4 regions of the Paenibacillus sp. FSL L8-0470 genome follow, and region 1 is predicted to be linked to each of the others. Evidence: riboswitches for the same ligand, from Rfam matches in the RefSeq annotation. Region 1 holds a riboswitch; each other region holds the start of a gene.
The links. Region 1 has a riboswitch for cobalamin ahead of NST99_RS02295 (anaerobic ribonucleoside triphosphate reductase). Riboswitches for the same ligand answer to the same signal wherever they lie in the genome.
Positions count from the first base shown of each region.

Region 2: it holds a riboswitch for cobalamin, as region 1 does, so the genes downstream of both, NST99_RS09205 (energy-coupling factor ABC transporter permease) here and NST99_RS02295 (anaerobic ribonucleoside triphosphate reductase) in region 1, are expected to answer to the same signal.
Region 3: it holds a riboswitch for cobalamin, as region 1 does, so the genes downstream of both, NST99_RS04730 (DUF4430 domain-containing protein) here and NST99_RS02295 (anaerobic ribonucleoside triphosphate reductase) in region 1, are expected to answer to the same signal.
Region 4: it holds a riboswitch for cobalamin, as region 1 does, so the genes downstream of both, metE (5-methyltetrahydropteroyltriglutamate--homocysteine S-methyltransferase) here and NST99_RS02295 (anaerobic ribonucleoside triphosphate reductase) in region 1, are expected to answer to the same signal.

Region 1 covers NZ_JBBOZM010000001.1:498,933-507,066, reverse strand. The annotation lists gene NST99_RS02330 (phosphatidylinositol kinase) at 866-1,153, shown strand; gene NST99_RS02325 (hypothetical protein) at 1,385-1,816, shown strand; gene NST99_RS02320 (hypothetical protein) at 1,911-2,153, shown strand; gene NST99_RS02315 (hypothetical protein) at 2,467-2,811, opposite strand; gene NST99_RS02310 (hypothetical protein) at 2,935-3,579, shown strand; tRNA gene NST99_RS02305 (tRNA-Thr) at 4,176-4,247, opposite strand; gene NST99_RS02300 (MTH1187 family thiamine-binding protein) at 4,329-4,637, opposite strand; cobalamin riboswitch at 5,053-5,283, shown strand; gene NST99_RS02295 (anaerobic ribonucleoside triphosphate reductase) at 5,620-7,605, shown strand; gene nrdG (anaerobic ribonucleoside-triphosphate reductase activating protein) at 7,602-8,117, shown strand.
Region 2 covers NZ_JBBOZM010000001.1:2,012,086-2,020,219, reverse strand. The annotation lists gene cobJ (precorrin-3B C(17)-methyltransferase) at 1-796, opposite strand, end outside; gene NST99_RS09220 (energy-coupling factor ABC transporter ATP-binding protein) at 923-1,765, opposite strand; gene cbiQ (cobalt ECF transporter T component CbiQ) at 1,835-2,626, opposite strand; gene NST99_RS09210 (energy-coupling factor ABC transporter substrate-binding protein) at 2,610-2,906, opposite strand; gene NST99_RS09205 (energy-coupling factor ABC transporter permease) at 2,906-3,670, opposite strand; cobalamin riboswitch at 3,932-4,120, opposite strand; gene NST99_RS09200 (ArsR/SmtB family transcription factor) at 4,284-5,261, shown strand; gene NST99_RS09195 (DUF6171 family protein) at 5,465-5,740, opposite strand; gene NST99_RS09190 (alpha-N-arabinofuranosidase) at 5,753-7,249, opposite strand; gene NST99_RS09185 (5'-3' exonuclease) at 7,454-8,134, opposite strand, start outside.
Region 3 covers NZ_JBBOZM010000001.1:1,021,899-1,030,032, reverse strand. The annotation lists gene NST99_RS04740 (energy-coupling factor transporter transmembrane component T) at 1-344, opposite strand, end outside; gene NST99_RS04735 (DUF4430 domain-containing protein) at 341-1,258, opposite strand; gene NST99_RS04730 (DUF4430 domain-containing protein) at 1,407-6,653, opposite strand; cobalamin riboswitch at 6,916-7,116, opposite strand; gene NST99_RS04725 (GAP1-N2 domain-containing protein) at 7,573-8,134, opposite strand, start outside.
Region 4 covers NZ_JBBOZM010000001.1:5,177,076-5,185,209, forward strand. The annotation lists gene NST99_RS23745 (DUF4349 domain-containing protein) at 1-454, opposite strand, end outside; gene NST99_RS23750 (DUF1540 domain-containing protein) at 862-1,014, shown strand; gene metE (5-methyltetrahydropteroyltriglutamate--homocysteine S-methyltransferase) at 1,249-3,549, opposite strand; cobalamin riboswitch at 3,713-3,923, opposite strand; gene NST99_RS23760 (undecaprenyl-diphosphate phosphatase) at 4,210-5,070, opposite strand; gene NST99_RS23765 (DedA family protein) at 5,143-5,775, opposite strand; gene NST99_RS23770 (ABC transporter permease) at 5,793-7,742, opposite strand; gene NST99_RS23775 (ABC transporter ATP-binding protein) at 7,717-8,134, opposite strand, start outside.

The DNA of each region.
Region 1 (8,134 bases):
GAGATGATGGCGAAGGGATCCCCCCCCCGGCTTAAACATTGTGAGCGTAACCCACACCTATCTATAAGGTTCAATTAGGTTCTGTATGATCTTTGCGGCGCTTCACTACTCATTATAAGGTTCAATCAGGTTTTGTAAAGTTTCTCTCAACGGTAGAAGAAATGCCAGATGGATGGATGGCTATTCCAAGGTTAAGGCTCCGGCTTTGCTTCATGCTGCAACTTTTTCCAAATCAGCAAGTCTAAATAAAAAAAGTAAAGGATGGATTAACTTGAAGAAAACAATATTTTTGTTTTTTACTGTAATGTGTAACTTTTCAATCGGCGGTACAGCGAATGCTGCTAACCCCTAAAACTAAATGTAAACGGGGTGTTACAGGATGAGTTACCTTCTCCTTTCGTCAGGAAGAACGTGAGTTATGTTCCTATTCGCACTGCGCAGTCTTTGGGTTAGGTTTGCCCCGGGTTCAATTTTATTATTCCACTGTGCATCCGGAAGGCCCTATGACTAGTTTTATTTACACTGAAAATGACTATTCTAAGTGGTATTTCCTGCACAGCGATAGCGTTTATTATTACGAGTTGAAGAATGGATACATGAGCCTTGTTTGGGAAGGTCAAATGACGGCTAAGACTCCGGGAAACCCATCTAGTCCCTTGGCCAAATTTTTGGTTACAGGCATAGATACTCTACCCTAAACAATTGAGTGACATTATCGTTAATTTCAAAGAAGAAAATCAATGAGCATTCTCTCCTTAAGAATGTAATACATCAAATAATAATTAATGGGCATTCGCCGTCAACAATATAGGTTATAGTCCATAGACTGTTGTCAGGATGTATTTATCTGAGGAGGTATTATTTTATGGACGCAAATAATTATCAACAGGTCGCTTGGAGTTGCATGAATAAGTACGTTGGTGTAACTACTACGGATGGTCAGTCTCATGATGGGTTTATTGCCCATGTAGACCAGGATTTCGTTACTCTTGCTATTCCTACAAACGAGATGTTTCAGGGTATGCCTGCGCAAAACTCTACCTACAGACAATTCGGTTTCCATCCAGGCTTTTTCCCCAGACGCCGCTTTATCCAGAGACGGATTCCTTTTGGTGCCATCACTGCATTGTTTTTACTCCCGTTTTTTATTTAATGATAGGAGGGAGGCAATTCCCCCTCCCTTCTCCTATGCCATTACCTCAAAATAACGTTGTCGTGTAACCGATATCCCCCGCGTGCAATCTCTACATATTGTGGTCCCCTCTGGAATCCGTTTACACATTCATCCTGACCGGCTAGCTGTCTCTAAATGATTGCCTCCCTGCGGACGAACTCTTTGAATTAGCTGCATACCATATCTCAAAAACTATGGGAGGCTTGATGTATGACACGTTTACTCGATGCTCGGACTTCTCAAAACGCTAGCATTGCCGGCAGCATGAATGGCGCAGGATTGACAGCAAACCAAAATGTATTAATTGGCCAGATTGGATTAACCACTGCCGGATCTCAGGGCCCTATTAGGGTACAGTTCAATGGCGTCGCAACTTTTTTTGTGTTTTCAGGAGGATTTATCACTTTAAACCTGTTTGTGGTTAGGGGGAGTGCAGCTACTGATCCCATAGTTGCTTCAAACCGGCTTCAGTTAAATCCAGGGGCAACAACACCTACTAACTTGTTCCCGCTTTACTTAATAGGCTCTGACTACAATCCCGCTCCAGCAGCTGAGATCATCTATTCCTTATTTGTGAACAGCACTGTAAACGTTAACCGTGTCGGACCTGAAAGTTTTAATGGGTGTGCTTATTCAGACTAGCGCTTATATAGCAAAAGAGCCTGCATGTTAATGTTTAACTATGTATGACTAGCCATAAAATTATTAAATGATGACAACAACTATCAAGGAGGTTTTGAAACTTTTTTATGACCACGGTTCTGTCTGTACGGATATTGATTGGATTAATTTCAACAAGCATTGGGTTTCTTCAACGCGTTCACCAACCTTTTCGATGAATGACGGCATAGAGAAATGGTCTTTTGCCCGACTGAGCAAACGGGGCAAACCGGATCGTGTTAAAGCAATCAAGGAGGTCATAAAGTTCAAAAATACGGATCTGCGATCCATGGAGAACTATTTATCTGACAGCGCCTAACAGCAGCTCGTGGAGTGAAACCGGCTATGTAATGCGTTAAAATTAGCAGCTGTCCCGTAAAGCAACTTAAACCTAATCCCCTTTAATCAGCAACTGGGGCTGTCTCAGTTGCTGAACTCTCGTATGTCCAAACCACGCTATGTGAGTAACACAATTTGGGTTAAAATAGGAGTTTACCAAACCGTAACGGTTGCCAGCAGGTCATATTTCCCGTTTTTTCGTAGGCAGAGGGGATGTTTCGGTCAAATAAGCCCCATAAAACCATTAAAAAAACCGTTAGTGTAGCAATGTTCCAAGGTGTTTACTTCAAGTCTTACAATTCGCTCAAGTTATCTTGAGTAAGTTCTAGCTCCTTACCATTTTGATTAACAATATAAATTTTCTCAGGTGGACTTTCTAGGCTTTTCCCCTTAATTAACAGTTGGTGTCCTCCTTCAATTTTGTACTTTCTTATATATATTCCTGATCCGATATCCTCAAAGGAATACTTGTCAAAATCCCCCCAATTCAATGATACGCCTTTTTCAGCTAAGCTTTTTAATTCATCATACGAAATGTACTCCTTTGGCCCTTCTTCTTTGTTGCTTTGGCATGCTGAACAAATAATTAAAATGAATAATAATGTCATTGAGAACTTAAAGCATTTTGCTAGTGTCATTAGAACTTCTCCTTTTTTACCATTATTTTACTGGTAATATTTAGAAGATAATCATACCATAAAAAGGTAAAACAAGCATCTTTTAATCCCGATCCGGAAAAGTGGTTGGAATGGTTTAACAGCTTGCCTGAAGAAGTGCAATTAGAAGTCAATTATAGACCTGCAGGATTTGATTCCACATTAAATAAAGCAGTTTTACCAAACAATGATATACCAATCAATGAAACGCAATATAGTCAAAATTCATCTGAACCAAAAGAGGATTCCAAAAAGTCCGTAGGATTGCAGTTACTTGAAACAATGGTAACTGGTGGATACGAACATCCTTATGATACTAGTGTTTGGGCACCATTAACAGATAAGGCCAATTGCTATGCTTATATGTTAAACATATCTACTTATTCTGGGCACAAACTTCAACCAGGTGAAAAGGCTGGGAATATTTTCTCAAGCTTAACAACTACAAGCATAATTAATGCTGCACAAGCTGATATGCCTTACCTGAGTAAATCTATTCGTAGTTCTAGTTATAGTGAAGTTCCAGGTTATCGGGAGTACAAAGTAGCATTAGTAATTGCTCCTAATTATGATTATCACTGGTATAGACAAGATGCTGACGGCGGCTGGTCACACAAAAGAGGCTTAACTGCAATTGATTTTAGAGATGCAAGCGGAATTTCAATTCGCAACCCGCAAACAGCTAATCGCAATTATGGTAATGGTCTGAATTATTCTACATTTAGCGGATGGTATATTATTAAATATTAACAAAAATTATAAAAGCCATCATGCACATCCCCTCTCCCTAGGATACCGGGCTTCTAAATTTCCATGTGAAATTTTAGGTGTATTCATTCCAATTGAGCGAAGCTAAATTACACTTGTTTCTAGGTGTAGCGGTTGGTAAATGCCTTCGCCAGTTTGAGTACAGTGGGGTAAAATAATTTTTTCAAGGAGTTTAGTAATGTAGAATTGATATGCCATGAGAAACCGCCCTTTTAATAGAGCGGTTTTTTGTTAATTCGCAAATTTATTTATCACACAGCGATTGTTGGCTTTTTTTATGCCGAGTTATGAAATTGACTCAAAACAAAACTTTATATCTTTATATTATGTACGCTCCTTGAATTCATTCTGTTATCGGTGCTGCCACCCGTGCCCAAAATCTTCTTATCCTACACAATATGCAGAGTACGTAGTCTACATTTAAGTAATAAACAATTATCTGCCTGGCAATTGAGGTCAGCGCGACTCAGAAACACCCCTTTACTCGGGTAAAAATAAGAAGAATGGTAGAAAAATCAAAAAAAAAGCGCAGCCCCCCCGAAATTCCAAGAAGCCGCGCCGCGTATGTTTTTTTGGGATGCTGGTGAAGGGAATTGAACCCCCGGCCTACGCATTACGAGTGCGTTGCTCTACCCCTGAGCTACACCAGCTTAAAGCATTTTTTCTGTCAAACAAAAAATATTATACAACTTTCAGCCAAAAACGCAACCTTTTTTCACAACATCCGGGCTTCAATTCTCCTGCAGCTTGCGTTCAACGGATTGCAGCTTACTGCGGCTTGTAGACGGCTTGTCGCGGCGGTCATCAATCTTCAGCGACGTGGATACCCGCTGTGCCCCGGCAGCGAAAGGCGACTCATGCAGCGCTTCTACGGCAGCGAGAATCCGCGGGATCGGTCCTTCGATAATCGTCCCCATAGATGTAAGCTCATAAGTGATCCCTTCCACTCCCCTGAGCACACGCTGCATATCGGCCACATAACTGCTCAGGCTCGTGCTGCCTGTGCCGATTGGAATTACGGTTACTTCGCCAATTGCCATTCTGAATCCCTCCTTAATATGCTGTAAATAAAACCCTTTATTGGAAATTTCCTCGCGCGACCTTATTACGGACTATAAACCTAAAGTTCCTGATATATGTCTCCGGCCTGTTCTTATTGTAGCAACTCCGCCGCACACCCACAAACCGCTAACCCCCACCATTCGTAACCCTTCGTCCCCCATATTTCTTCATTAGGCATTCCAGTGTCACGCTCACAATATTTATGGACTCTTTGTGGCATCTTTTAAGACAATTTATGACTTTATCCAGACACTTTTTGCACCCAACTTGTGGATTACCTGTGGACTAACTGTGGATCATTTGTGAGTAAAACCGCAGAACCCGCTCCCCGCGCGGAGTTTCAAAAAATGGTTTACAAACACAACATATTGGGTTATTTTTATCTAACGACAACAAAATATAGTGGAAACAGGTGTTTCGCTCTTTCAAGCGAGCTGAAGCTTAATAGGGAAACGCGGTGCAAATCCGCTGTGGTCCCGCCACTGTAACCGGATGCCTGCAGGCTTTCTGAAGCCCGTCAAGCAGCGTCTACCGGCAATAGCCACTGAGGGGCCTCAAAGCTCTCGGGAAGGCGCCGGAGGATTCACCGGAAGCCAGGAGACCTGCCTGTTTCGCCGACACCATCATTCATGCCTGCGAGGACCAGGTGAGGTGTCCGCAATGCGGCCTGCACAAGCAGACATAGCCTTCCCGTGTTTTAAGGAGCCAAGGCTGCCGATACCTGAGGGCTATAAACCGTTATCGCCCTCAGGTATCGGCTTCTGCGGAATATATAAGAACAGGACAGAGATTACCCCTGTCCCCTGCTTGTATGTTCATCAAGACAACCGGCAAATATCCTTGTAAGGATATTTCGTACGCATTCGGGCATTTTCCGCCTCTTCGGCGGGAGATGCTTTTTTACTGCTATCAGGAAGTATATACTTCGTTCTTACTATACCGAGGGGAGAGAGCTAGACAATGACGCTGCTGGAGAAACGGTACAACGGTGGACAAGCTGCACAGGAAGTTCTTTTGGAGGAAGTTATTCATTTGGGACGGGATATTATCGACAGCCGGGATTTGGATCTGCTGCGCGAGAATGCCAATTTGAACGGAGAAAGCTTCTCCGGCAAAATGAGCAAATTCGGCAGTGAATATTCCAAGTGGTATGCCCGCAACTTCACGATGCCGCCACAGCTCGTGCAGGCCATTCAGGATAATGTCGTGTACGTCCACGATCTGGATCAATACGCCATCGGAACGACCAACTGCATCTTTATCCCGTTTGAGCGCCTTCTCCGCGAAGGCTTCAATACCGGCAACGGCAGTGTCCGTCCTCCGAACTCGATTATGACCGCAATGTCGCTGGTGGCGATTATTTTCCAATCCCAGCAAAATGCCCAATACGGCGGCGTATCCGCCAATAAACTGGATTATGATCTTGCCCCGTACGTGACCAAATCCTTCGCCAAGCTGTTCCGCAAGGGACTGGAGTACTTTGAAGAAGGACAAGCCGGTGATCACCTCGGCGAAATCTCGATGAGCCGCAGCGATCTGGCGGAGCAGTATCCTCGCGCCTTCCGCTTTGCGCAGAAAGAGACCGAAAGCGAAACACTGCAGGCAGCAGAGAGTATGATACATAATCTCAATACGATGTCCAGCCGTTCCGGCGGACAGATTCCTTTTACCAGCATCAACTATGGCACCTGTATCTCCCCCGAAGGCCAGCTTGTGATCAGCTCCCTGCTGACCGCCACCATGAACGGCCTCGGCAGCGGAGAAACACCGGTGTTTCCGATCCAAATCTTCAAATGCAAGCAGGGCGTCAACCAGCAGCAGGGCGATCCGAACTATGAGCTGTTCCTCAAAGCAGCCGAATGTTCCGCACGCAGACTGTATCCGAACTTTGCCAATCTGGATGCTCCGCTCAACATGCAGTACTATGATCCGGCTGACCCGGACACTGAATTTGCTACGATGGGCTGCCGCACCCGGGTACTGGGCGACCGTTTCGGACGTAATCACTGCTCCGGCAAAGGCAATCTGTCCTTCAACACCCTGAATCTGGTCCGTCTGGGCCTCGCTCACGGCACTGTAACAGGCCGCCGTCTTGCTCCCGACGAGGAAGGCTTCTACGACGACCTGAATCATTATATGGATATTGCACTGGAAGGCCTGCTGCACCGTTTCCGGATTCAAGCGGCCCAGAAAGCCAAAGCCTCCGATTTCATGATGCGCGAAGGTGTCTGGGAAGGCGGCGAACAGCTTGCTCCCGAGGACAGCGTAGGCGAGCTGCTGAAGCACGGCAGTCTGTCGCTCGGCTTCATCGGTATGGCGGAGTGCATGAAGGCCATGTACGGCAAACATCATGGCGAGGACATGGAAGTCCATGCCAAAGCGCTCGCCGTTGTCCGCCATATGCGCGAGTACTGCGACCGCAAGAGCGAAGAGCTCAATCTTAACATCACGCTGTTTGCAACACCTGCCGAAGGCTTGTCCGGCAAATTCACCAAGGTGGACCACAAGGTGCTTGGCTCTATTCCCGGCGTAACCGACCGCGAATATTATACGAACTCCTTCCACATTCCAGTGTATTACGAGCTCAGTGCGGCCAAGAAGATTAGCCTTGAGGCCCCTTTCCATGAGTACTGCAACGCCGGAGCCATTTCCTATGTGGAACTGAACGGCAATGCCCGCAGCAACCCGGCGGCTTTTGTCAAAATCATCCGCTACGCGCTGGAGCAGGAAATCAGTTATTTCAGCATTAACCACCCGATTGACCGCTGCTCCGGCTGCGGCTATGAAGGGGTTATCGGCACGAACTGCCCTTCCTGCGGCGCGCATGAGCATGACACCCATATCCGCCGCCTGCGCCGGGTAACCGGATATTTGACCGGCGATTACCAGACCCGCTTCAACGCCGCCAAGCAGGCCGAAGTAAGAGACCGCCTCAAGCATCTATGAATATTTGCGGCTACTACCCGGAATCAATTAATGAGGGAGAGGGCATGCGGGCCGTCCTCTTCCTCAGCGGCTGCCGCCACCGCTGCCCGGGCTGCTTCAATCCGAAAACGTGGAATTTCAATTTTGGTGAAGTGTTCACCCTGGAGCGGCAGCGTGAGATTATTGCCGAAATTGCCGCTAATCCGCTGCTGGACGGCCTGACGCTGGCCGGCGGGGACCCTTTTTTCTCGGCAGAAGAGGCTGCGGGCTTCATTCATGAGCTTCGCGCTGTGCTGCCGGATTTCTCAATTTGGATTTATACCGGTTATACGTATGAAGAGCTGACGGCTTCTCCGGGCTCGCCGGAATGGAATCTGCTGGCCTTGTGCCATGTAGTGATTGACGGACGATTTGTAGAAGAGCTTAAAGATACTACCCTTCCCTACCGGGGAAGCAGCAACCAGCGGATTATCGACATTCCGGCCAGCCTTGCCGGCAAGGAAGTCATCCATTGGCAGCCTGCTGTACTTTAGCTTTTTGGAAATATAAA
Region 2 (8,134 bases), 1.5 Mb from region 1:
GCTCATGCGGCTTCAGCGCCTGCGTCTCGGCGCCAAGACTGTACTTGCGCTCATAGCCGCGCGGCGTCACCATCAGACCTTCATAGACGGTAGTCGCGGAGTTGCCGACCACAACTGTGGAGAGCATGCCGATCTCATGCTCCAGCATATCCTGCAGCGTAGTTACAACCGTCTGCTGGCGGTCACGGTAGGCACTTTTGACAATGCCAACCGGCGTGGACGGATCGCGGTAGCGAAGCAAAATGCTGCGGGCTTCCTCAATCTGCCGCTTCCGTTTGCCGCTACGCGGATTATAGAAGGCAATTACAAAATCCGCCGCACCCGCCGCATCGACACGCGCCGCGATGCTCTCCCACGGCGTTAGATGATCGCTCAGGCTGATCGTGCAGGCATCATGCATAATCGGCGCTCCCAGCAGTGAGGAGCAGGACTGGATCGCTGATATTCCGGGAATCACCTCCACTTCCACACCGCCCGCACGCTTCCAGCCCCGTTCGATCAGCACCTCGTACACCAGTCCTGCCATCCCGTACACACCTGCATCCCCACTGGAAATGACCGCAATGCTCTGTCCCGCTTCCGCCCTGCGCACCGCTTCCTGGGCGCGGCTAACCTCTTCCGTCATACCGGTGCCGACAATTTCCTGATGCTTCAGCAGCGGCTTGATCAGCTCTACATAGGTGTTATAGCCGATAACAGCTTCACTTTCCTCAAGCGCAGCCAGTGCGCGGCCTGTAATATGCTCCAGGGCACCGGGGCCAATGCCGATAATCAGCAGCTTTCCTTGTTTTTCCATCCTTTTTCCCCCGTCCACAAAATAACCTGATTTCATGCTTCCCCTGCTGCTTGCTACAAGACTCTATATCTAGCAGATGCTTCTGCCAAATCAGGTACATTCACATCTGTCATAGTCGTAATCATTCTATTTAATTTCCCGCTTCAAAATGGCTTTGAACTCTTCTGCATTCCGGGGAGCAGCCTGCCCGGCAGTCAAACGGCCGGGCAGGCTATGCCATAAATCAGCGAGCAGCGGCAGGTCAAGACCGAGCGCCCGCAGGTCTTCCCCGTCTGCAAGAATATCCTCCGGCGATCCGGCTGCCCGGCAGATTCCTTTATCCAGCACAATGATCCAGTCCGCCCAGCGGTAGGCCAGATTCATATCATGCGTCGCCATGACCACCGTGGTGCCCTTGGCAGAAATGCTTTCAAGTCCCGCAAGCAGCTGTCTCTCGGAGAGCGGGTCCAGATAGGAGGTCGGCTCATCCAGCAAAATCAGCTCCGGCTCCATCGCCATAACCCCTGCGAGCGCCGTGCGCTTTTTTTGGCCCAGACTGAGCTGATGAACCGGCTTATCTTGCAGAGCCAGCAGATTCAGCTGCTCCAGCACTTCCAGGCAGCGCTTCTGAATAGCGGCCTCATCCATGCCTGTCCCCCGCAGCCCGAAAGAGATATCCTCGATAGGCGTACTAAGAATCAGCTGTTGCTCGGGGTCCTGAAAGACGAGGCCCACGCGGCGGCGCAGGGCGGCCAGCTCTTTTTTGGAATAGGCCAATGGGGTGCCGCCCTGCAGCACCCTGCCTTTCTGCGGACGCAGTACGCCAACCGCATGCAGAAACAAGGTTGATTTGCCGGAGCCGTTGTGGCCGAGCACTGCTGTTTTTCGTCCTTTGGGGATGGAGACAGTCAGCTCCCGCAGCGCAGGTTCCGCCGTGTCCGGATAACTGTAGGCGACCCCCTCAAAGACCAGGCTATATTCGTTATTCATTGCAATCTCCTTACTCTTGTTCAGTCTCCACTTCTACTCCTGCCGTTGGCTGATTCCTGCATCAGGTAATCACCTGCTCCGCAAGATCCATAACTGAGCGAGCAGCAACAGGGAAATACCAACGCAGGCCTGAACCGCGAATCTGCGCGGCACCGGGCGTGACACGTAAGGCGGCAAAATAATCTCACCCATGTACCCCCGGGTTATTAGCCCCTGCGACAGCCCATAGTAGCGGTGCATCGTATTGGCAAACAGCGAGCCCGCCATTCCCGCAACTTCCCGCAGTTTGGCCACCCGTCCTCTTCTGCCGCCGCGCAGCCGCCGCGCCAGCATCATTCCATGTGCTGTATCGCTCAGCAGGAACAGAAAACGGTACATAATCAGCATGAGCTCCAGTACGATCTGCGGCATGCGCAGCCTGCGGAGTACCTGCAGCAATTCTCCGAACGGTGTTGTAAATATGATAAAAAAGCAGCAGGTCAGGCAGGCCAACACACGCGCCAGCAGCAACCCTGCCCGGTGCAGCCCCTCCGCCGTAATGTATAGCGAAAGAGTCGAAGCCGGGAGCTGCAAGGACATTACCGTCTCACCGGCAGTTGGAAGGCCAATTTCAAGCAACAGGGCCGGCAGGCTCAGACAAAAGAACAAAAGTGCCGTACCAAACAGCAGGCCGTAGGCACGCAGCGGGATTTTGGCGTACAGGACGCACCACACACTCATCCAGCCGGCAACCACAAGCTGCAAGGCCGGATGAAGCGCATAGGAAAGGATGAACATGAACGCTGCGAACAGGCTTTTCCACATCGCGGGCAGCTGCCTCAGCGCATTGCTATAGGATAACGCATCAATTCTTCTGATCATTAAGCTTGCGCCGGTCCTGTCTGCCTTTCAGCAGGCCGATGGAATAGCCAATCACTCCGGCCCCGATCGCCGCCTGCAGCGCGAACAGCATGCTTTCCGTTTCGCCGGGCAGCTCCGTCAGCGGTTTGAACCAGGGCTCATAACCGGGATCAATCTCTGTAATTACACCCTCTGCGGCATCGTCAGCCCCGCCGAATTCCCCGTTCACCAGCAGCAGAGGCAGCACCACCAGCAAAATCACCGCCAGTAGCATCAACCCATTTTTCCACTTATTGCTCATCACAGACTTCCTCCCTTGGTTTGCCGTTTCAGCAGCGACAGCTCATTCGGACTGTAGGATTTCAGCCAGTTCCAGAGCAGCACGGTCAGCAGCCCCTCGCTGATGGCGAGCGGAATCTGCGTCACGGCAAAAATACCGCCGAACTTAATCAGAGAAGCCAGCACACCTCCGTCTGCTGCCGGAAAAGCCACTGCAAGCTGAACCGAGGTCACCACATACGTCATGAGATCGGCCACTGCCGCCGCCATAAAGACAGCCAGCTTTTCACGTCCATTCACCTTCATCAGCAGCTTATAGACCGCATACCCGGCAAAAGGACCGGCCACCGCCATCGAAAATGCATTCGCTCCAAGTGTCGTTATCCCCCCGTGTGCCAGCAGCAGCGCCTGAAACAGCAGCACAACAGACCCGATTACGCTCATCGGCAGCGGCCCCAGCATTACAGTACCAAGTCCCGTTCCTGTAGGATGGGAGCTGCTTCCGGTTACGGAAGGCATTTTGAGTGCTGACAATACAAAGGTAAATGCACCCGCCAGCCCAAGCAGCAGCTTCAGCTCCGGGTTGTCCTTGGTCATTTTCTTCAGCTTAAGGACTCCAAGGGCAAAAAACGGCAGAAATGCCCCCCACCAGAATACGGCCCAGCCTACCGGCAGAAAACCCTCCATAATATGCATCGCGTTGGCCGTGCCCGGCTCATTCAGCAAAAAATAAACGGTAAATCCGGCAATGAGTGCAGCAAAACTCCAAAACTTGCGTTTGTTCATGCTTTTCCCTCCATGGATTCGTCATTTTGTGCCGCATCAAATCAAAAACTCCCGCCCCGGGGGGTGGGAGTGCTATGTACGTCATCAGATATGTAAGAGATGGTGGTCCCGCTGCAACAGCGAAGAATTCGCAGAATTGTAATTTGGGGTAGCTGAAGCTGGCACTTGCTCTGCACCAAATCTTCAACATCCACCGTCTCCAAAAATGCATGCCTTCATCTCTTTAACCAATTCGTACACCGCTCCTATCCGCGTAGAGTCGTGGTGCGCGCAAACAAGGTAGGTCTCCTGGCTCGGGATCATAACGCCTTCCTTCGTCTTCCCCGGCTGTTTGCCGAGTGACATGCTGAAGTTCAGCTCTTCCTTACAGTGGCGGGACCGCTCGGGATTTGCACCCGATTCCCTGTTACCCCTTGTAGTTACAAGGGCACCTTGTCTTATCGCTAATTTATCCTGTACATTATAGTGGACTTCGCCGGGGGGTGTCTGTGATAAAAGTGGAGCGGCAAAGTTCTCCAGCACACCATCCGGTGGACCCTACGGGTTGTAAGAAATTCATTTAAGTAATATAATCATTAACTATATAACTTGAATCCGGAGGCGTACCCAGAAAATGAAACTTGATCTTACCGAAGATTCCCTGCCGGTGTACGAGGCGCTCTCAAGCGCTGTACGTCTGCGAATGCTGCAGCTGCTCGCTGTTCAGCCCATGAACGTAAAGGAATTGGCGGGAGCGGTCAAGCTGAGCAGTGCCATTATGACAATGCATGTGCGCAAGCTGGAAACGGCCGGACTGATCCGCACCCATATGGCCCCCGGACGAAGCGGACTGCAGAAGATTTGTTCTCTTGCCGCTGAAGGGGTGGAGATTATCTTCCCACTCCAGGCCAAAGCAGAGCGCAAGGGTCACAGGAAAGAAATACCGGTCGGACATTATTCCGACTTTGAGATAGAGCCCACCTGCGGGCTGGCCACTACCGAGCATATCATCGGCAGCTTCGACGATCCGCGTTATTTCTGGGATATGGAGCGGATGAATGCCGGAATTCTCTGGTTTGGCAAAGGGTATGTCGAATACAAAATACCCAACTTCCTGTTATCCAGCCAACAGCCGGAGGAGCTCATCATTACGATGGAGATAGCCTCCGAAGCACCGTCAACCAATAATAACTGGCCTTCGGATATTGCATTCACGCTGAATGGCCAGAAGCTAGGGTATTGGACTAGCCCAGGCGATTACGGAGACAGCCCGGGGAAATATACCCCTGCCTGGTGGCCCGCGTACACCAATCAATACGGCCTGCTCAAGCAGCTGCGCATTACTCCAAAAGGAACCTATATGGACGGCTTAAAACTCTCCGACATTACGCTGGAACAGGTAGCAATCCGCAACAAGCAGTGGACCTTCAGGCTCTCGGTGGAAGAGGATGCCGAACATATCGGCGGGCTCACCTTATTCGGCAAAGGCTTCGGCAATTACAACGAGGATTTGGTCGTAGAGCTGTTCTATACCGATGGATTCAATAGTGCTGACGCGGATAAAACGGATACAGCAGCAAGGACTGACAATGGGAATGGAACAGTTTCCTAATCAAGCGAAGCCTTCACTGTAAAGTCCGCACATATATTCTTCTCTTCTCACATAAACGCCCCCATCCCTCGCGGTATTGCATCCACGAGTGATGAGGGCGTTTAAAATTTCAGTATGCCTGGGAATCCATGGGCTTCTTTCCGGTATCACAGCCAATGGACGCTTCCTCTGTGACAAAGGTTCTCTAACGGCTTGGCGGAACGCTACTCCGTGACCGGACTCCACAAACCGCCGCCCGGCAACGGACAGCCACGCTCCTTCAACTTGGCCACGACCGGAATGATACAACCGCAGGCCGTGCATGTTACGCCATCCTGGAGCTTCGGGCAGGCTGAGCAAAGGGCAACCCGCTGCCTGTATACTTCATCTGGAGCAGTGTTGTCCGGGGTGAACATTGATGAAGCCAGAATCCGGGCAATCTGGGCATCCGTCACCTTGTACTCTTCCCGGCAGCCCTTGCAGGTCGATAAAGTACTCATATCGTATGCTCCTTAAGCCTTCGGGGTAATTTCCAGCACGGTCACCGACATCGGAGGCAGCTCAACGTTTAGCTTGTCGCCTTCCAGCTTAAAGCCGGTAAACGGCTGTGGCGTCACTGCCTCCGGCTGGCTAAATGTATTGTGGGCATCAATTGCTGTTCCGGCCAGCGTCGTTCCTGTAATTTCAACCTCTTCCCCGGCAAGCCCGCGCAGCTCCAGCGGAAGCGATGCTGCTGCAGCATGATTCAGGTTGCACAGGCTGACATGAATTACACCCTCCGCCGTAATGGAAGCTGAGGCCGAGACTTCCGGAATCTCGCGGCCTTCAAAGCTATAGGTGCCACTCTCCAGCGAAAGATCAAGCAGCTCCGCATCCTGATGCACCTTGTACATGTTGAATACGTGGTACGTAGGAGTCAGCAGCATTTTCTCGCCTTCCGTAAGAATTACAGCCTGCAGCACGTTGATCGTCTGGGCAATATTCGCCATACGAACGCGGCCGCTGTGCTTATGGAAAATGTCGAGGGTCACACCGGCAACCAGCGCATCACGGATGGTGTTCTGCTGATAGAGGAAGCCGGGATTGGTTCCAGGCTCAACATCATACCAGGTTCCCCATTCATCGACAATGAGGCCCACACGTTTCTCCGGATCATATTTGTCCATAATCACGCTATGACGGGTTACCAGCTCATCCATGCGTAGTGCCTTCTCCAGCGTAGAGAACCATTCGCCGGTTTCAAATCCGGTAGCTGCCCCCTTCTGTTCCCAGGCAGGACCCGGAATGGTGTAATAATGAAGTGTGATGGAATCCATATAGCGGGTGGCTTCACGCATCAGTACCTCCATCCAGTGATAATCATCGACGTTCGGACCGCAGGCAATGCGATGGATCTTATTGTCTCCATAATTGCGCACATAGGTCTGATACCGGCGGTACAGATCGGCATAATATTCAGGACGCATATTTCCGCCGCAGCCCCAGTTCTCATTGCCCACGCCAAAATATTTTACTGCCCACGGCTCCTGCCGGCCGTTCTCCTGACGCAGCTCCGCCATTGGCGAAACCCCGTTGAACGTCAAATACTCCACCCACTCCGACATTTCCTGGACCGTGCCACTGCCGACGTTGCCGTTGATATAAGGCTCACAATCCAGCATGGCGCATAACTCCATAAATTCATGGGTGCCAAAATGGTTGTTCTCCACCGTGCCGCCCCAATGCGTGTTGATCATCCGTTTGCGGCCTTCGCGCGGACCGATGCCGTCTTTCCAGTGATATTCATCGGCGAAGCAGCCGCCCGGCCAGCGGAGTACCGGAATCTTGATTTCTTTAAGCGCTTCCACAACATCGTTACGGATGCCGTTCGTGTTCGGGATCGGCGAATCCTCGCCTACCCAGATACCTTCATAAATACAACGTCCCAAATGCTCGGAGAAATGTCCATAAATATTCCGGTTGATTGTTCCCTTGCGGATATCCGCATTTAATACTGCACGCTGAGCCATTTTAATAATCCACCTCTCAATAATTAATATATATATTAATTACTTAATGATTATATTAATATTATAAACACTGCTAAACCTCTTCGTCAATCTTTATATATGGCATGCTCCACCCCATTCGCAAAAAAAGCACTCTGGAACCTATATAGATTCAAGAGTGCTTTTGCAAAAAAATATTCAACCTGTATCAGCGGCTGGCGAAGGTCAGCCCAGATCGCCAAGCTCGATCTGCACAATACCCCGCTCATCCTGCACACTGCCGATCAGATGCATCAGGCTGCCGAATTCCAGCTCTTGGAACTTGCGGGCTGCCGTCTCGCGCTGCAGCGCCCACAGGCATTCAGCCAGCGTGCAGACTACCGGAACATCACAGCGGATTTCTGCCAGCTCACGGGACAGGTGAAGCATATCAAGATCGGCCTCAATTTTGGCACGCACGCCTTTGGGAAGCAAGTGAAGATTTTCGATTACCCCTTCCACCGTACCGTATTCGGTCAGCAGCTTCAGCGCCGTTTTCTCGCCAATGCCTTTTACACCGGGGTAGTTATCGCTGGTATCGCCCATGAAGCCCTTCAGATCGATTACCTGGGCAGGGGTGAGGCCCTTTTCCTCCAGCAATTCCGCCGGATCGTAAACTTTATAGTTCGAGCGGCCTTTTTTCATAATGACGACTTTGACGGTATCGTTGACCAGTTGCAGCATATCATGATCGCCGGTGAGAATGTACACCTCGGATTCCCCGCTGTAGCATGAAGCAAGCGTGCCGATGCAATCATCCGCTTCATAGCCCACCAGTCCAATATTCGGTACGCCTAGTTCAGCCACGACTTCCTTGACCAGATCAAACTGTGGAATCAGCTCCAGCGGCGCATCTATCCGGTTCGA
Region 3 (8,134 bases), 520 kb from region 1:
TAAGAAATGAACAATATAAAAATCGTCAGCAGCACGGTCATCATCATCAGTCCGTAGAACACCGCTTCCAACGTAATCGGCTGATCCATAAAATAAAACAGGATGTGCGAGCCCCGGTGCGAGAACAAAGGATTAATCACGGCCACCGAGCCGGCCATCAGCAGGTAAAAAGGCAGCCCCCGCAGCAGCTTCCGTCCCTGTCCCTGCAGAAGCAGAAGGCCAAGCAAGCCGGCAATTTCCGTTACCAGAAACAGCGGATGAAACAACAGGGCAGCGAACAGCAGCAGCCCTGCATAGTATAGCAGGGCTACCGAAGGATGCATGGAGCGGAAGCCGCTGTTCATGGCGCCTTGGCTCCCAGATCTTTGCCCAGATCCAGTGTATACAGCCACTCAATTACATCTCCGGGCTGTACGGTATAGCTTCCGGCACCTTTGCCCGGAAACTCCCCGTTCACCTTGTACATCCAGCCGCTCTCTGCGCCATGGTCGAATTCATACAGATTGTCTATTCCCTCCACATAGGCGAAACCCTTGGAGCCCTGGTATTCCATCTGTATTTTGTTCTTGCGGGTAATCCGTTTCAACAGCTCCAGCGCACTTTCGCCCTTCTCAATTTCAAAGGCGGCCGGAGCCAAAATCACGCCGTACTCCTCGTCCCCTGTGATGGAGACGGTAGCTGTGCTCTCCGCAGCGGCGGGCTTCGCAGGCGCTGCCGTTTCGGACGGCGGCTGCGTAACGGCAGCCGCTGGCCGCGCGGTCGCTGCCGGCTTATTCGTGCCGGCAGATGGACGCGCGGTGGCTGCGGGCTTGGCAGAGGACTCTGCCGGGCCCGCACTGGCGCCGCCTGCTGCGCCGGGCGCCGCTGACGCCTTTGCGGTGGCAGCTCCGGCGGAACCGGCTGCCTTGCTATGCGCAGCCGGCGCCTTAGTGCCTGCAGGCACGGGACTCGTCACCGTGCCGGAAGCGGGGTCAGGCGGCGCAGGTGCCGCCGCTCCTTCAAGAGCCGCCGACGCCTCCGCGGAAGGCGAAGCGGCAGCGCCCGCCGGTTCTGACGGCGGGGCCGTGTTTGCTGCGTCTCCGGTTTGCGGAGACGCGGCGTTATCAGGGGCTGAGCTTTGTGTAGCGGTGGTATCTGCTACACTGTTCAGATCAGAACCGGCAGACTGCCGCTCACCGGAAGAACAGCCGGTCAGTAGCACCACCGCCAAGAGAAGAAGCAAGGGATAAAACAACCATCGTTTGGATTGCTTGGACATTAATTTTCACACCTCCGAAAAAAGGGAAAGGAACGGAGGCTGTCCTGCTGCTCCCCCGTTCCGTTCCTATACTCTATGTTTTCTTTTGAAGCTTCAGTCCGATGAGCCTGTTACTCTGCTCAATCGCCTTCTTAAAGATGGATTACACTTAAGGCAATCTTACGGCTACGACCGCCGCCATTTCTCTGGTTACGGCACTTGATGGGTCAAATCCTCCACTGAAGCCGGTCATATAACCGGACTCCGTTACCGCATGGACCGCTGACAGCGCATAGCTGCTGATCCGGCGCTCGTCTGTGAACTTCGCAGTCTGCGCCGTAGCCGCAGAACCGTTCTCCAGCTTGAACGCTCTGGAAATCATCACAGCCATATCCTCGCGGGTAATCCAGCCATTCGGATTAAAGGTTGTATCCGTAACTCCACCTACCCATCCGAGCTCTTTCGCTTTAAGCACAGCTCCATAATACCATGTGCCGGCCTTTACGTCGCTGAATACTGGTGCAGCCGAAGCTGCAGCAGGTGTCTGATCTGTCAGTCTCAGCAGCAGCGCAGCGAATTCGGCACGGGTAATATTCTGCTTCGGTGCAAAAATCAGGCTAGATCCGCTGACTCCTTCCATCAGCTTTTGCTCATAGGCTTTGTGAACGGAGTCCAGCGCCCAGGATGAAATTTTACTCTCATCGGCAAAGGACACACTGCCGGAAGCGGCTGGCGAGATGCTGAACAGCTTCGCCTCTCCGGCCAGGAACAGGTCGTACGCAGCCAGTGCCAGTAATGCCTGTTCGGTAGCCAGGCTGTTCCCGGGCTGGCCAGCCGAATGAGCATAGCCGCCAGTGCTTTGTCTGAATGAAGCCAGGTGGCTGAGAAGTCCGCCCTTAGCTTTAATAAATCTGGAGTCATTAGGACCAACTCCGGCAGCACTCAGGGCAATGATGACCTGTGAGGTGCTCTCACTGTTTTCTGCTCCCGAGAGCTTGAAGCCGCCGCCTTCAAGCTGCTGCTGCGACAGCCAGGCGATCGCTTTATCCGCAGCCGCTTTTACTTCCGCCTGGTCATTATGGGATGAGAGTGCAGTAACTGCCATAGCGGTAATGTCCACATCATCGGTACTGCCAGCTGTCAGCGGGAATCCGCCGTCTTTGCTTTGCAGTTCCAGGATGGACTTGATCAGCCGTTCCTTAGTCCACTGCGCATTCGCAGGTACAGCATAAGAACCGCTGTCCAGCGCAATCAGGGCAAAAATGAGGCCGTTGCTGCCCTGGCTTACCATATGGTCATTGTTATAAATTTGCTCAATCAGATTATACCCGCCAATACTCTGCGGATCACCGCCGGCAGCGGCAACAGCCAGCGCCAAACGTTCATAATCCGTAACCTTGCGGAACTCCCCTTTATTCGCGGCAAGCTGCTCCTTCACTCCGTTCAAATAAGCAGCCGGTACTGTGTGGCCGGAACGGGCGAGTCCAATCGCCTGCCAATCGCTGATCTCTTCGGCTGCCTGAATTGCCTTGGCAGTAGCTGCAATATCGCTCTTCAACTGCTGCGGCTGCGGCTCCCATTTACTGCGGTCCACTACGGCAAAGGACGTGAAGTGACTGACCTTTCCGGTGATCACCCCACTTTGCGCATCCAGCGCAGCGGGAACCGGAATCCAGCGGCCGGTGCTTTCGTCAAGCCATGCCAAAGCCAGATTGGCAGGGTTTACCGCCGTAACCGGAACTGTAATCGAAAGATCCACCGGCTTCACAAATTTCGTACCATCCGGTTTGAAATCATAGAGTCCCGATACCAGCTCAGCGCGTTCTGAAGTAGTCTCGCGTACGCTGATCTTCAAATTGCCGGACACGGAACCGGCTGGCAGCTGCAGCTTCACTTCACCGCCGCTGTCCTGCAAGGTTGCCGCCGCACCCGAAGTGACCTCCTGCTCGAAGACAGCCACGTTTGCCGCCAGCTTTTGCTTAAGGGCAGCCGCTGCTGCCGGGGTCATTTTGGTGCTCAGGTTCGAAACAGCTGTCGTCTGTCCTACTTGATTCAGCGGAAGGGTATTATCCGGGGTGATACCCACATTCACCATACTGCCGCCCGTACCTGCTGCTGCACCTCCAGTGCCGGAGGAACCTCCAGCCGATCCCTTCAGATCATCTCCGCCATTAAGCGTATAACGCCAGGCTACGGCGTCGCCGCTGCTCAGCTTATAACTTCCGGAGCTGTAATCCGGGTAGACACCGTTTACGGAGTACATCCAGCCGCTTTTCTCACCGCGGTCCCTTTCTGCTAAGCCATCAATCGCTTTAATGTATACACTGTCTCCGCTTCCGCCGCTGACAACCTTGCTTCCAAGCTGGCGGATTAGCAAGCTGTATGCGGTCTCTCCCTCGTTCAGCGTCATCTTGGTACCAGCCAGAATGGTTCCCTTAGTAGTGTCTCCAATGACTGTGAGCGTGGCCGATGCCGTCTCAGGCACTTCTACCGAAGCTGTAACAGTCAACGGCTGCGTGTAGCGGGCAATCTTAGGCGTCCCGCCTTCGACATAACCAGTCACGGCCAGCGTGTATGTTTTGGCAGGCAGGCCACCCTCAAAGGTTGCGAGCCCTTGCTCATTAGCAGTGATGGTTTTATCGCCAACAGTGACCTGCACTCCTGCAGCCGGTGAAGTCACCGGATCAGAAGTATACGTGTCATTATTCCAGACCCATTTCTTCTGCGTGACCGTAGCGGTGAATGCCTCACCCTGCTTCGGCTGCGCAGGCGAAATCTGTACCGAATCTACTACCTGCGTATTTTCTCCGGCATAGTAGACAAGCACTTTGTCGGAAGTCTGCAGAATATAATCATTTAAGCCCACATCCGGATAAATCCACGCCCCGCCGCGCGATACGGCAAAAGCCCAGTAACCCTGATTGTTATAGGCTCCGTTCTCGATTCCATTAATGCCCCCTACAAAGATGCCGAAGGAAGATTCCGTAACCTTTAGAGGAATGTTGTTCGCAGCTGCCAGCTGCTGTAGCGCATCAAACGCGTTATATGCTTCCAGCGCGCCTTCAGCTACCGGACCCCGTGGCCCTTCAATGGACAGATAGGAGGTTACATTGCCCGGAGCCACCTTCAGCGAATCCGTATAGCGGGCAATGTTTGGTGTGGCTTCCGCAACATAACCGGTTACAGCCAGCGTGTATATTTTGCCGGACAAGCCTCCTTCAAAAACTGCAACGCCTTGGCTGTCCGTAGTGACTGATTTACCGCCAATGGTTATCTTCACTCCGGCTGCCGGTGAAACAACCGGTTCGGAAGCAAATGTCGTGTTATTCCATACCCACTCCACCCCGGTAACAGTCACTTTAAACGTTTCCCCCGGTTTTGGCTGCGGTGGAGATACTGTAACGGAATTTACTGCCTGCGTGTTGGCACCGGCAAAATAGACAAGCACCTTGTCCTGTGCCTGCAGCTTGAAGTCACCCATGCCTTCGCTTGGGTAGATCCATTTCCCGCCGCGCGACACCAGGAAGTTCCAATAGCCGTCATGGGTTCCGTTCTTAATCCCATTAATGCCCGACACATAGCTGCCGTAGGAGGACTCCGTAATCTCCAGCGGAATATTTCCGGATGCCGTAAGTTTCTTCAATGCCGCCAGCGCGTTGGATGCTTGCAGCGCTCCCTCAGCGACCGGCCCCTCAGGTCCTTCAACCGACAGATGAACTGGTACATTCTTGGAGATTACCTTTACAGCTTGCGAATATTTAGCGATAGTTGGTGCATTGTCCGCAACATAACCGGTTACGGTTAGCGTATAGTCTCCTGCCGGAACACCTTCGGCAAAGACCGCTTTGCCGTCTTCACCGGTTGTTGCCTTCCGGTCTCCGATTGCCACTTCCACACCAGATGCACTTGAGGTTACAGGACTCGAAATATTTGTGGCATTGTCCCATACCCATTTTATCTGGGTAACCGTGACTGAGAAAGGCTCCTCCTCACCCGGCTGCAACGCGGACAGCGTCAGCGAATTCACCAGCTGCGTATCGTTGCCCGCATAATAAACGAGAACCCGGTCTGCTTCCTTAAGTTTAAAATCCTTCATTCCTACATCGGGATCAATCCATGCCCCGTCCCGGGACACAGCATATTTCCAGCCATCCCAGCCGCCGTAGATTCCGGCTTGGATACTGCCGATTCCCGTTACATAGCTGCCCGATTCATTCTTAACCGGAAGGCCCTTCTGGGCGGCCACTTTCTCCAGCACCTCGAGGACATTGCCTGCATATGCCATCCCTTCTCCCAGCGTGTTCTGCGGCCCTTCAATTACAAGGGGCACATACACTAACGGATTCGGAACCGCAGGCTTAGTGAAGTCATACAGCTTGCCGTTTCCGCCCCCGCTGTACAGGGTGTAGGCCACCAGCGCCTGCAGCCCCTGCTCTGTAGCAAAAGCATTTACATTTCCGCCCTGATTATGGGCAAACCCGCCGCCCTCTACACTGAAGCTGAGCAGTCTGCTTATCAGATCTGCTTCACCCTTGGTGAATTCTGCTCCTTCCGGGTCTACCCCGAAGGAGGCAAGGCCGATAATGACCTGTGCCGCGCTTTCGCTGCTGCCTCCAAAGCCACCGTTGCTGTCCTGCGCAGCAGACAGCCAGGCTACTGCTTTTTGCCCGGCAGTTGCAACCGCCGGATCACTCTTATGCGCAGCAAGGGCCGTTAAAGCCATCGCCGTCATATCCGGCTCGCTTGCCCCGGAAGTCAAGGCGAACCCGCCGTCTGCATTTTGCTTGGACAGGATCTCGCTGAGCAGCGCCGCTTTGCTCCATTTGGCATCCGCCCCAATAGTATAATTGCCTGAATCCAGTGCCAGCAGCGCATAGACCGGATTGTTCAGCGTCTGGCCGCTCATTTTGTCGCTGTTATAGATACGCTCAACCAGATTAAAACCCGGCTCAGAGCCGTTTCCGGCAAAATTCGCCGGATCAGCCCCCACGGCTTGTACCGCGAGCACAATCCGTGCATAATCCGTGACTGCGGCAAAGCTGCCGCTGGCTGTCCGCACCTTTTGCTCCAGCAGCCGGACATAACTTTCCGGTACTTTGTAGCCCGCCTGTGCGAGGCCAACCGCCTGCCATTCTGACGTCACGCCGCTGCTGAGCATATACTCGGCAGCCGCATAGGTCGCTCCGGCAACGGTAATCTGCTGCTTCGCTGTTAATGCAGCCGCAGCCGGCTCTGCGCCAGACTCGTCTGCTGCATACACAGCAGCAGTAACACTTTCCGTTCCTCCGGACGCGGTAGCGGAGACCGCCCCGGCAAACACTTGCCCTGAAGGAACAAGCGCTGTTCCCAGAATCGAAATAACCAGCAATAAAGCCAGGCCAAGCATAAAGGACTTGGCAGAGAGAAGAGTCTTCATCGTTAACCTCTTTCCGTGAATAAAATAGTGAAGCAGCGGACAACAAGAAGAAACGGCTATGCTGTCCATTTCAAAAGGACGGGGCCGTTTCTGCGAGAGAGAAGGATAACATACAGCACCGGCTTATACTTCATCCTCATCCCTCAAAAAAACCGCCCCTGCTAAGGGCGGCCTCGGAAGAATACAAATGAAGCACGGGGGTGCTCAAGCTCCGCCACCACATCCATTTGTAATGTTCCGCATTCTTACCCCACGAAGAATAGAAACGTTCAAGAAAAAGGCAGGTCTCCTGGCTTATGCTTCACAGCTTCCCTCCGCCTTCCCGTCCTTGCTTCACAGGACAGTGGCACCCTTAAGAGTCGCTCCGCATTTACAGTGGCGGGACCGCGCCGGACTTGCACCGGACTTCCCTTTTAAGCAAATTCTACTGGATAGAATCTGCACCCTTTTCACTAGACTATCAAATTTTAATATTCATAATCATATCCACTATTCCCTTGTATGTCTATAGAAAAGCTGTTCCAATGCCGCCCGTTGCCGGCTGAGCCCTTTTCGAAAGCATCAAACACACTCTTCGTTGATCCCAACCTGTCTGCACGCAGTTCATCATTAGTAGCGGAAAAAATGCCCGCTAAGTTTTGGCTACTCCCACATTAATAAGGATTAGGCGGATTTACACCCGCTATTATTTCGTAAAACGCCACATAAGGCTCAACCGGATAATTTAGCGGTAGTATATCGTCTTATACAACTTATTTTCAATATACACTCCACATTAGAGGGAGAGAATCCCTTTACAGGGTGATCCGTCATAACCAACGCCGGAGCTCTGTGAAAGAAGAAAAATCCTGAACACGCATCTGCCCTGCTCTCTCCGGGCAAAACATGCGGTTCAGGATTTTTGTCTGTTTATATCGCTTTACTCAGGAGCCTCGGTTGCTGCTCCGCCATCATCCGTAGGCGTTGCAGTCGCAGTTGCAGTAGGCTGTGCACTCGGTGTAGGAGCTGCCGTAAGTGCTGGATCCGACTGCAGAGTCAGCTTATAATCGCCCGCGATGATCATGTTGCCCTCGGCCAGCTTAGCCCCCGGTTCCAGATCCACAGTGACTTGGTACGAAGCTCCCCCGGTCTCTCCCGGCGAAGGCGCGGATGACACAGCCGGGGACGCGCCGGCTTCTGTTCCGGCGTTCGCGGTCCCTGTCGCGCCGGCTTCCGTTCCGGCGTTCGCGTTCCCGGTCGCGCCGGCTTCTGTTCCGGCGTTCGCGGTCCCTGTCGCGCCGGCTTCCGTTCCGGCGTTCGCGGTCCCTGTCGCGCCGGCTTCCGTTCCGGCGTTCGCGGTCCCTGTCGCGCCGGATTCCGTTCCGGCGTTCGCGTTCCCGGTCGCGTCGGCTTCCGTTCCGGCTGACGCATCCGGCGTTGCCGTTCCACTGCCGCCGTTCATGCCGGCGGCCCCCGCATCCGGCGACGGAGCGAGACACCGG
Region 4 (8,134 bases), 4.7 Mb from region 1:
CAGACATATTCTCCGAAAATTCAATAATATAGCCGCCGGCCAAAGTAATCATGTTCCGTACATCACTTTGCGCTGAGGCATAGTCCTTTACCTCCATATTGAGGTTTGCCCGGTAGATCAGCTTCTTGTTCAGTCCGGCTGCAACATCGCTCCCGGTAAATCCGGAAGGTTGTTCAGCACCCTGTTCTGTACCTAGATTCTTGGCTGTCCCCGTCTTGTTCGCATCGGTTTTCTGATCCTGCCCGCCTGCTGTTACTGTAGCAGACTCCGCCGAAGAATCCTTCGATTGAACCGAAGCAGCCGCAGGTGCTGAATCTGCCGCCCCTCCCTCAGAGAAGGTGTTTGTACTGAGTTGATCAGCTGCCGAGTTGTTGTCGTCGCCTGAACCGCAGCCCGCCAGCACAACTGCTAGAACCAATAAAAATAAAAAGTAATGCAGACCCCATTTTCGCATTCTCATTCCTCCAAAAGTGTAGTGGAATTTCAGCTTCTTCTATATAAACTACTCCGGCGAAAGGCCCTTTGATCTCTGAGTCTCTTCCGCGTTATTTATTTTGACGTCCCAAAAGCTGGAAGGTTGCAGGAGATTGGAGAATTCCGGACCTTTTTTGATGTTTATTCCCAAAAATAACAACGTTTACAGCGCAAACAGGATCATTCGAATACTGAATGATCCTGTTTGCGAAATCAGGCTTAATTTGCTACAATAATCGTGTCTGAAAAGACACAAAACACCAAAAACCCTCTATTCGCAAGGAATAAGGGCAGGGTTCTGTTCGGACAAGCTCCACCTTGCTGAACAGGACAAATCACAACGTTCTAATTATGTTGCCAATCCACTATAAGGGGAGGTGAACCCTCATGGCAAAAGACGTATTGTGCGCAGTGAACTCTTGCACCTATTGGGCAGAAGAGAACAAATGCAACGCTGAGTCCATTTTTGTAGCTTATCACAGCTCCAAAGAGCCTACACAGTCTGAAGAAACAGACTGCAAAACTTTCGAAAGTAAATAAGGTTAGACTTAGAAGGGACCCTCCACGGTTCCTTCTTTTCTGTTACCCATTCTATCAAGAATGAGAATTATTATCAAGTGTTTATGCTAAAAAAGATCGCCACAAAAAACCAATCCAGGGTGGTATACCCCGGATTGGTTTTTACAGTATATATAACGACCCTAGCTGGACTTCCTGGGGATATTCAGCCCCTACAGAACACTGGGAAAATGGGCGCCCGGTATAATGGACGAATCAGCGGCTGACCGCCCCGCTCTTCTCTCTGACAATCACGGCAGCCTGCACCATGTTGCGCAGCGCCGCTCCGGTTTCTTCCCAGCCCCGTGTCTTCAGGCCGCAGTCCGGATTAATCCAGAACTGTCCGGCATCAAGCACACGCAGCGCCCGCTCAATGGCCTGTGCCATTTCCTCTACCTTCGGTACACGCGGACTATGAATATCATACACACCAAGACCGATTCCCTTGTCATACTCCTGCTCTTCAAAGCTGACGATCAGCTCCCCATGGCTGCGCGAGGTCTCGATGGAGATGACATCAGCATCCATCGCCGAGATTGATCCGATCATGTCATTGAACTCACTGTAGCACATATGCGTATGGATCTGCGTGGTCGCCTTCACATGGTTGGTAGCGATACGGAAAGATCTTACCGCCCAGTTCAAATAATGCTCATGATCTTCTGCCTTTAACGGCAGGCCTTCACGGATCGCCGGTTCATCCACCTGAATCATCTCGATTCCAGCCTCCTCAAGCGCCTGCACCTCATACCGCAGGGCAAGGGCGATTTGGTTGGCCACCTGTTCACGGCTGAGATCATCACGGACAAACGACCAGTTCAGAATGGTCACCGGACCGGTCAGCATTCCTTTTACCGGAAGACTGGTGAGCGACTGGGCGTACAGACTTTCCTTCACGGTCATAGGGCCGGTAAACGCAACATCGGCATAAATGACCGGCGGCTTCACACAACGTGAACCGTAGGATTGGACCCAGCCCCCTTTAGTAAAGAGGTACCCTGCCAGCTTCTCGCCGAAGAATTCAACCATATCCGTCCGCTCAAATTCACCGTGCACGAGCACATCCAGTCCGAGCTCCTCTTGAAAAGTAATCGCATCTGCAATTTGCTGGCGGATAAATCCGTCATAGCGCTCCTGGTTCCAGACGCCCTTGCGCCATTTGAGCCGGGCCTGGCGCACTTCAGGCGTCTGCGGGAAGCTGCCGATCGTCGTTGTCGGCAGCAGCGGGAGCTGCCACTTCTGCTGCTGCACCTTTACGCGTTCCGCGAAGGGCAAGCTGCGGCTGTCCGGCAGCTTATCCAGGCTGCGCACCTGCTCAGCCACATCCTGCCGCCCGCGTTCCGGCAGGGCGCGGAACACATTCAGCGCCTCGCGGCTCTCGGCGAGCGCTGCGGCATAGACCTGCCCATCCTCTCCCGCCGCTGCTGCAATCAGACTCAGCTCCGCCAGCTTCTCGTCGGCGAAGGCCAGCGCCTGCCGTACCGCAGGCTTTAACTTATCCTCGCCTTGAACGGTTACCGGCACATGCAGCAGACTGGAGGATGGCTGGAGGATCAGCCGTTCGTCCGGCACATGGGACTTCAGCGCGCGGACCAGCTCAAGCTTGGCATCCAGATCGGAGCGCCAAATATTGCGCCCGTCGATAATGCCCGCTCCCAGCCATTTGTCGTCCGGCCAGCCCAGGCGCCGGATCGACGCCAGATTGACCCTGCCGTCATGGACGAAGTCCAATCCGATGCCCTGCACAGGCAACTCCAGCAGTGCTTCCAGCGGCTCTGCAGCTTCAAAGTAAGTCTGCAGCAAGACATGAAGTCCGGGCACTGCTGCAGCGATCTCTCTGTAGATCGTTCCCAGCAGTTCAACTTCTTCCGCGGTTAAGCCGGTTACGATAGCCGGTTCGTCGATCTGTACCCAAGCCACGCCTTCCTGCTGCAGCTCCTGCAGCAGCTGCACATACACCGGCAGGAAACGGGCAGCAACCTCTGCAATTTGATCGGCAGCGAATCCCTTGGAGAGCTTCAGGAAGGTATAGAGTCCGACTATAACCGGCTTGCCTTCAATACCCGCCTGCTCTTTGGCGAAACGGTAGGCAGCGAGCGGTTTGTTCTCAATCAGGCGGGGAGTCTGCCCGCCGATTTCCGGAACGATATAATGGTAATTCGTATTGAACCATTTAGTCATCTCGCAGGCAGGGGCAGCCGAATTGCCGCGCGCCATGGCGAAGTACAGATCGAGCGGAATGTCTCCGCCGTCGTAGGCATAACGCGGAGGAACAATGCCAAACATAGCAGCGGTATCCAGCACATGGTCATAAAAGGTAAAATCATTGACAGGAATCAGTGCGATCCCGGCCTGCTGCTGTGTCTTGAGGTGCTGAAGCTGAATACCGGCCATTTCCGCGCGGAAGGTTTCTTCACTGATTTTGCCGCTCCAGTAAGCCTCCAGCGTCTTTTTCCACTCCCGGTTCTTTCCGATTCTCGGATAACCGAGGCTGCTCGTCTTGATGTTGTTTGTCATTACAGTCACTCCCTTGTTTATAATAATTGCCTTAAGCTTTAGTTAATGATTTCAGTCGGTATCAATAATAAAGAGCGTCTTCCCCTAACCAGGCCGCAGGGAAAGACGCCCATGGGCTGCCAATGGGTAACGTCTTAACACCTCCCTATCTTCCGTAGGTACTGCAGTGCTGTTGAGACAGGCAGGTCTCCTGACTAGCGGCGTCGGCATCCATCAGCAAGTCTTCCCGGCGAAGTAGAGATGGCCAGTGACATGGGCTGCTATGAACTCTTCCGTTACAGTGGCGGGACCGCATCGGCTTGTCACCGAATTTCCCTATTAAGCCTCCGGGCCTTTCTGATGCTCCGGCTGGCGCCTGTCTCCGATATTTGCAAATTGTATTCATCCCGTAATCTGATGCCATCATACTGAATCCGATACCTTATCCGCAACAGAATTACGGGTATTCCCGTTATACACATTCCCTATAGCTGGCGCCGTGCAGGCTCATTTTGCTGCGATTCTGCCACACATTCCCTCACAGCCTCTCTTCAAGAAGCAGCTTCAGCAGAACGTTTGGTATACAGCATAAAGAACCGGCTGCACCGTCCTTGGTAAGGAGGTACAGCCGGTTCCTTTTCGATAAATGATAGCCATCAACGGGCTGTTTCAAACTGTATTTTAGAACCAGACGAGGTAGACTACCCCGGCAAGAACGAGACGGTAAATCGCAAACGGCATGAGCTTGATCCGGTTGATCAGCTTCAGGAAAAACTTCATAGAGAGCAGCGCGAACAGGAATGCACTAATGAACCCGGCAATAAAAAACGGCAGGGCATCCATCGTGAAATACTGCCAGTTCTTGACCAGTGAAATCAGACTCGCACCCGCCATAATCGGCACTGCCATAATAAAGGTGAAATCGGCAGCCGCACGGTGGCTCATACCCAGCAGCACTCCACCTGAGATGGTCGATCCGGAGCGTGAAAATCCGGGCCAGAGCGACAAGCATTGGATCAAACCTACCGATAGCGCCTGTCTATATGTAATTTGGTCAACACTCTCTGTCTTGATTTTTTTGGGGGCGAACCGGTCGGCAAAAATCATGAATATTGCCCCAATGACTAGTCCGATCAGGACCGTCGATGTCGAGAATAAATGCTCGTCGATGTAATCCTCGAACAGAAATCCGAGAATTCCTGCCGGAATAAGTCCCACAATGACCTGCGCCAGCTTCAGCCGGCCTTCCGTCTCCACCGGAGGTTGTCCTTCCGGCACCGCCGTCAGCTCCTTGCGGCTGAACCGCTTGAGACCCAGCAGGTCGATAAACCGGTTGCGGAAAATGATAACTACCGCCAGGATCGAACCCAGCTGGATGACTACTTTGAACGTGTTCGCCGCATATTTTCCGAGAAATTCCTGGGATTTCAGCCACATATCATCCACGATTACCATATGACCGGTCGAGGATACCGGAGCAAATTCAGTTAATCCTTCTACAATGCCCAGAATGATGGCTTTAATAATTGTTAACAGCTCCATATTGATCCCCTCCTTTTTGTTGACCTCCCCTATGAGAGGCTTTAAATAGTTCTGCGAAACCTGTGAATTTAATTAATCTGTGGTATCTACCGGTTTTCTACCGGACTGGCGTTTGCGGAAATAGAGCACACCACCCACAACAACTCCCACAGCAATCAATACGTAGACGACACTTGAGTAAGCTTCCATGTACACGCCAATATCCTCCCAGGATTCTCCCAGTGCAGCACCCAGCAGAATAAGCAGCACATTCCACCCCAGCGTCCCGATCGTCGTAAACAGCATGAATAACCCGAATTTCATCCCCGACATTCCTGCAGGAATGGAGATCAGACTCCGTACCAGCGGAATCATGCGGCAGAACAATACCGTCCAGTAGCCGTATTTGTCGAACCAGGCATCCGCTTTGCGGATATCCTTTCCGCTGATCCGGAGCAGTCCGCCCCAGCGGTCCACAATCCGTTCTAGTCTGTTCACGTCCAGCATCCGGCCGATCCAGTACAGCACAAGTGCTCCCAGCAGCGAGCCGGCCGTTGAGGCGATCAGCACGCCGGGGATGGTCATCCCGGAAGTGGTTGTCATGAAACCGCCGAACGGAAGGATTACCTCCGAGGGGATAGGCGGAAAAATATTTTCCAGGGCCAGCATCAGAAAAATGCCCAGATAGCCGAACTGTTCCATAAAATCGGTAATCCATGTTTTCATTTCGTGCTCCTCCGCGTTCAGATGAGATTTTTTTTGAGATTGCGCAAATAACGGCTGCGGATAAGGAAGAAGTATAACCCCTGCGCAGCCAGGTAGCCGATAAGCACCGCTCCCGTTTCGGCAGCGATGGACAGATAGAACAGCCGCTGCAGCGCAATAAAGGCGAACAAGCTGTGCAGGATGGCCAGCCCCACCGGAACAAAGAACATCAGTGACAATTGCAGGGTCACAGTCCGGTCCAGTTCCTGGTCGGTCAGGCCCATTCTGGACAAGGTGGAATACTGCAGCCGGTCATGGTCAAGATCCATGTACAACCGGAAGTACAAGAAGCTGCCTGCGGCGATAAAAAAAACGGTGCCGACTAAAAGCGAAGCGAACAGCATCGTACTGTATAACGTCCGCTGAATTTCGAACAGCGTGCCGCTGACCACAACGGCATAAGGGGATTTGCTCTCGTAGGACACTTTGCCTTTGTCCGCAAGTCCCGAAGCAATGCCAACCGTCTGTTGGAATGGGTCCACATAGAACCCGGTATACAAATCTCTTTGCACGGGATTAATGGTGGCGAACAAGCTGTCACTAACGACTACTCCGCTGAAATCACCGCCATCCCTCCCATCCAGCTCCGGCAGCAGATATTCAGCAATCGGCACATGCTCCGTATATCCGATTTCCTGAATATCTACTCCCTGCTTCAGCTTATAAAGGGCATGAACCCGTTCAGAGGTCAGGCTGCGGTCACGCTGGGAACCGATCATGACCAGACCTTCATTCCCCTGGAGCGGCTGCTCACGGGAGGTAAATCCGGCTTGCTGGAGCGCCTGTTTGTAATCACTGTAAGCCATCAGCGGCAGACGCTCTGTACGGTCAGGACCGGTCTGAGACTGTACTTCCGCATATTTGATTTGGATCTCCAGCGAGCGATAGGGAAGATTCAACCGCTCCAGTTCCGCTTTTATCCCGTTTAAATCCTCTTCCGCAACGGCCCCGGCCTCATTGCCCTTGGCCACATAACCGACCGCTGCCGGATAGTCCAGCTTCAGCTCTTTGGAGAGTGTATGAATAGAAGCAAATACCCCGACAGAGGTGAAGGATACCGCCGAAACAATCGTCACCATAAAAAACATCCGCCCGTTGTCTTTCCAGCGGTAGGTTAAGCCCGAGAGTGTAATAATGTTTGTCTTATGCCAATAAAACCGCCGGACTTTCCTCATTATCCTAACCACATATAGACTAAGCTGTGTATAGAATAAGTAAGTGCCGGCGACCGTAATCGCCACCACCGGAAACATCACTCTCTCCACCGATGCTGCGGTCGTGGTAGTGGCCAGAATATAGCCTCCAAGCAGCAGCAGGGCCGAAGCGAACGCCAGTAAGGCAGACACCCGCGGCTCCTTGTCTCCTTTGCGACCGCCCTGAAACAAACCTCTCGCCGACTCATTCCCGATAAAGGCAAAGGTACTTAACGAGATCAGCATGAACAGCAGAGCAAAGCTGTAAATCGTCAGTACCGGTGCGTGCCAGGAAAGATAAAATTCCAGCGGGCCAATGCCCAGGAACCCCGCTCCAATCATCAGGAACAGCTTGCCCAGCAGCAGACCGAGCAAAGTGCCGGTGAGGATGGCGGAGCTGCCGATCATCATATTCTCCAAAAAAACCATCAGGTTCAGCTGCCGCTTCGTCATGCCGTGCATCAGCAGGATGCCGAATTCCAGCTTGCGGGACTGCAGAAAAGATCCTACGGACACCAGCACAAACAGGGAACAAAATACAAAAATAATTCCCTCAGCCACCATCATGGTGTCAGCCGCCGTATCCAGGATCATATCGCCCGAAATCACCGGATGAAATATAAACAGTGCACAGAGAAAAAAGATCATTACGGAAAATGCGCTGCTGACAAAATAAGCAGCGTATTTACGCTTATTCCGCGTTACATTTCTATAAGCGAACTGCCGAAAGGTCATGGCTTGCTCCTCCCAGCAGCGACAGCATGTCGATGATATTCTGGAAGAAAGCCGGCCTGCTGCTGCCCCGGTACATCTCGCTGTAGAACCGTCCGTCCTTGATAAAGATGACCCGGTGGCAAAAGCTCGCCGCCACTGCGTCATGGGTGACCATCAGCACCGTGGACCCTTCCGCTTCATTGACTTCTGCCAGCAGGCTCATCACTTCGGCCGCTGTTTTGGAGTCCAGGCTACCCGTTGGCTCATCGGCCAGAATCAGCGCCGGCCGGTGAATCATTGCCCGGGCAATCGCCACCCGCTGCATCTGCCCGCCGGAGATTTCATACGTCCGTTTATGAAGAAGCGGACCGATGGCCAGCCGCTCAGCCACCTCTTGCAGCCTGTGTTCCATT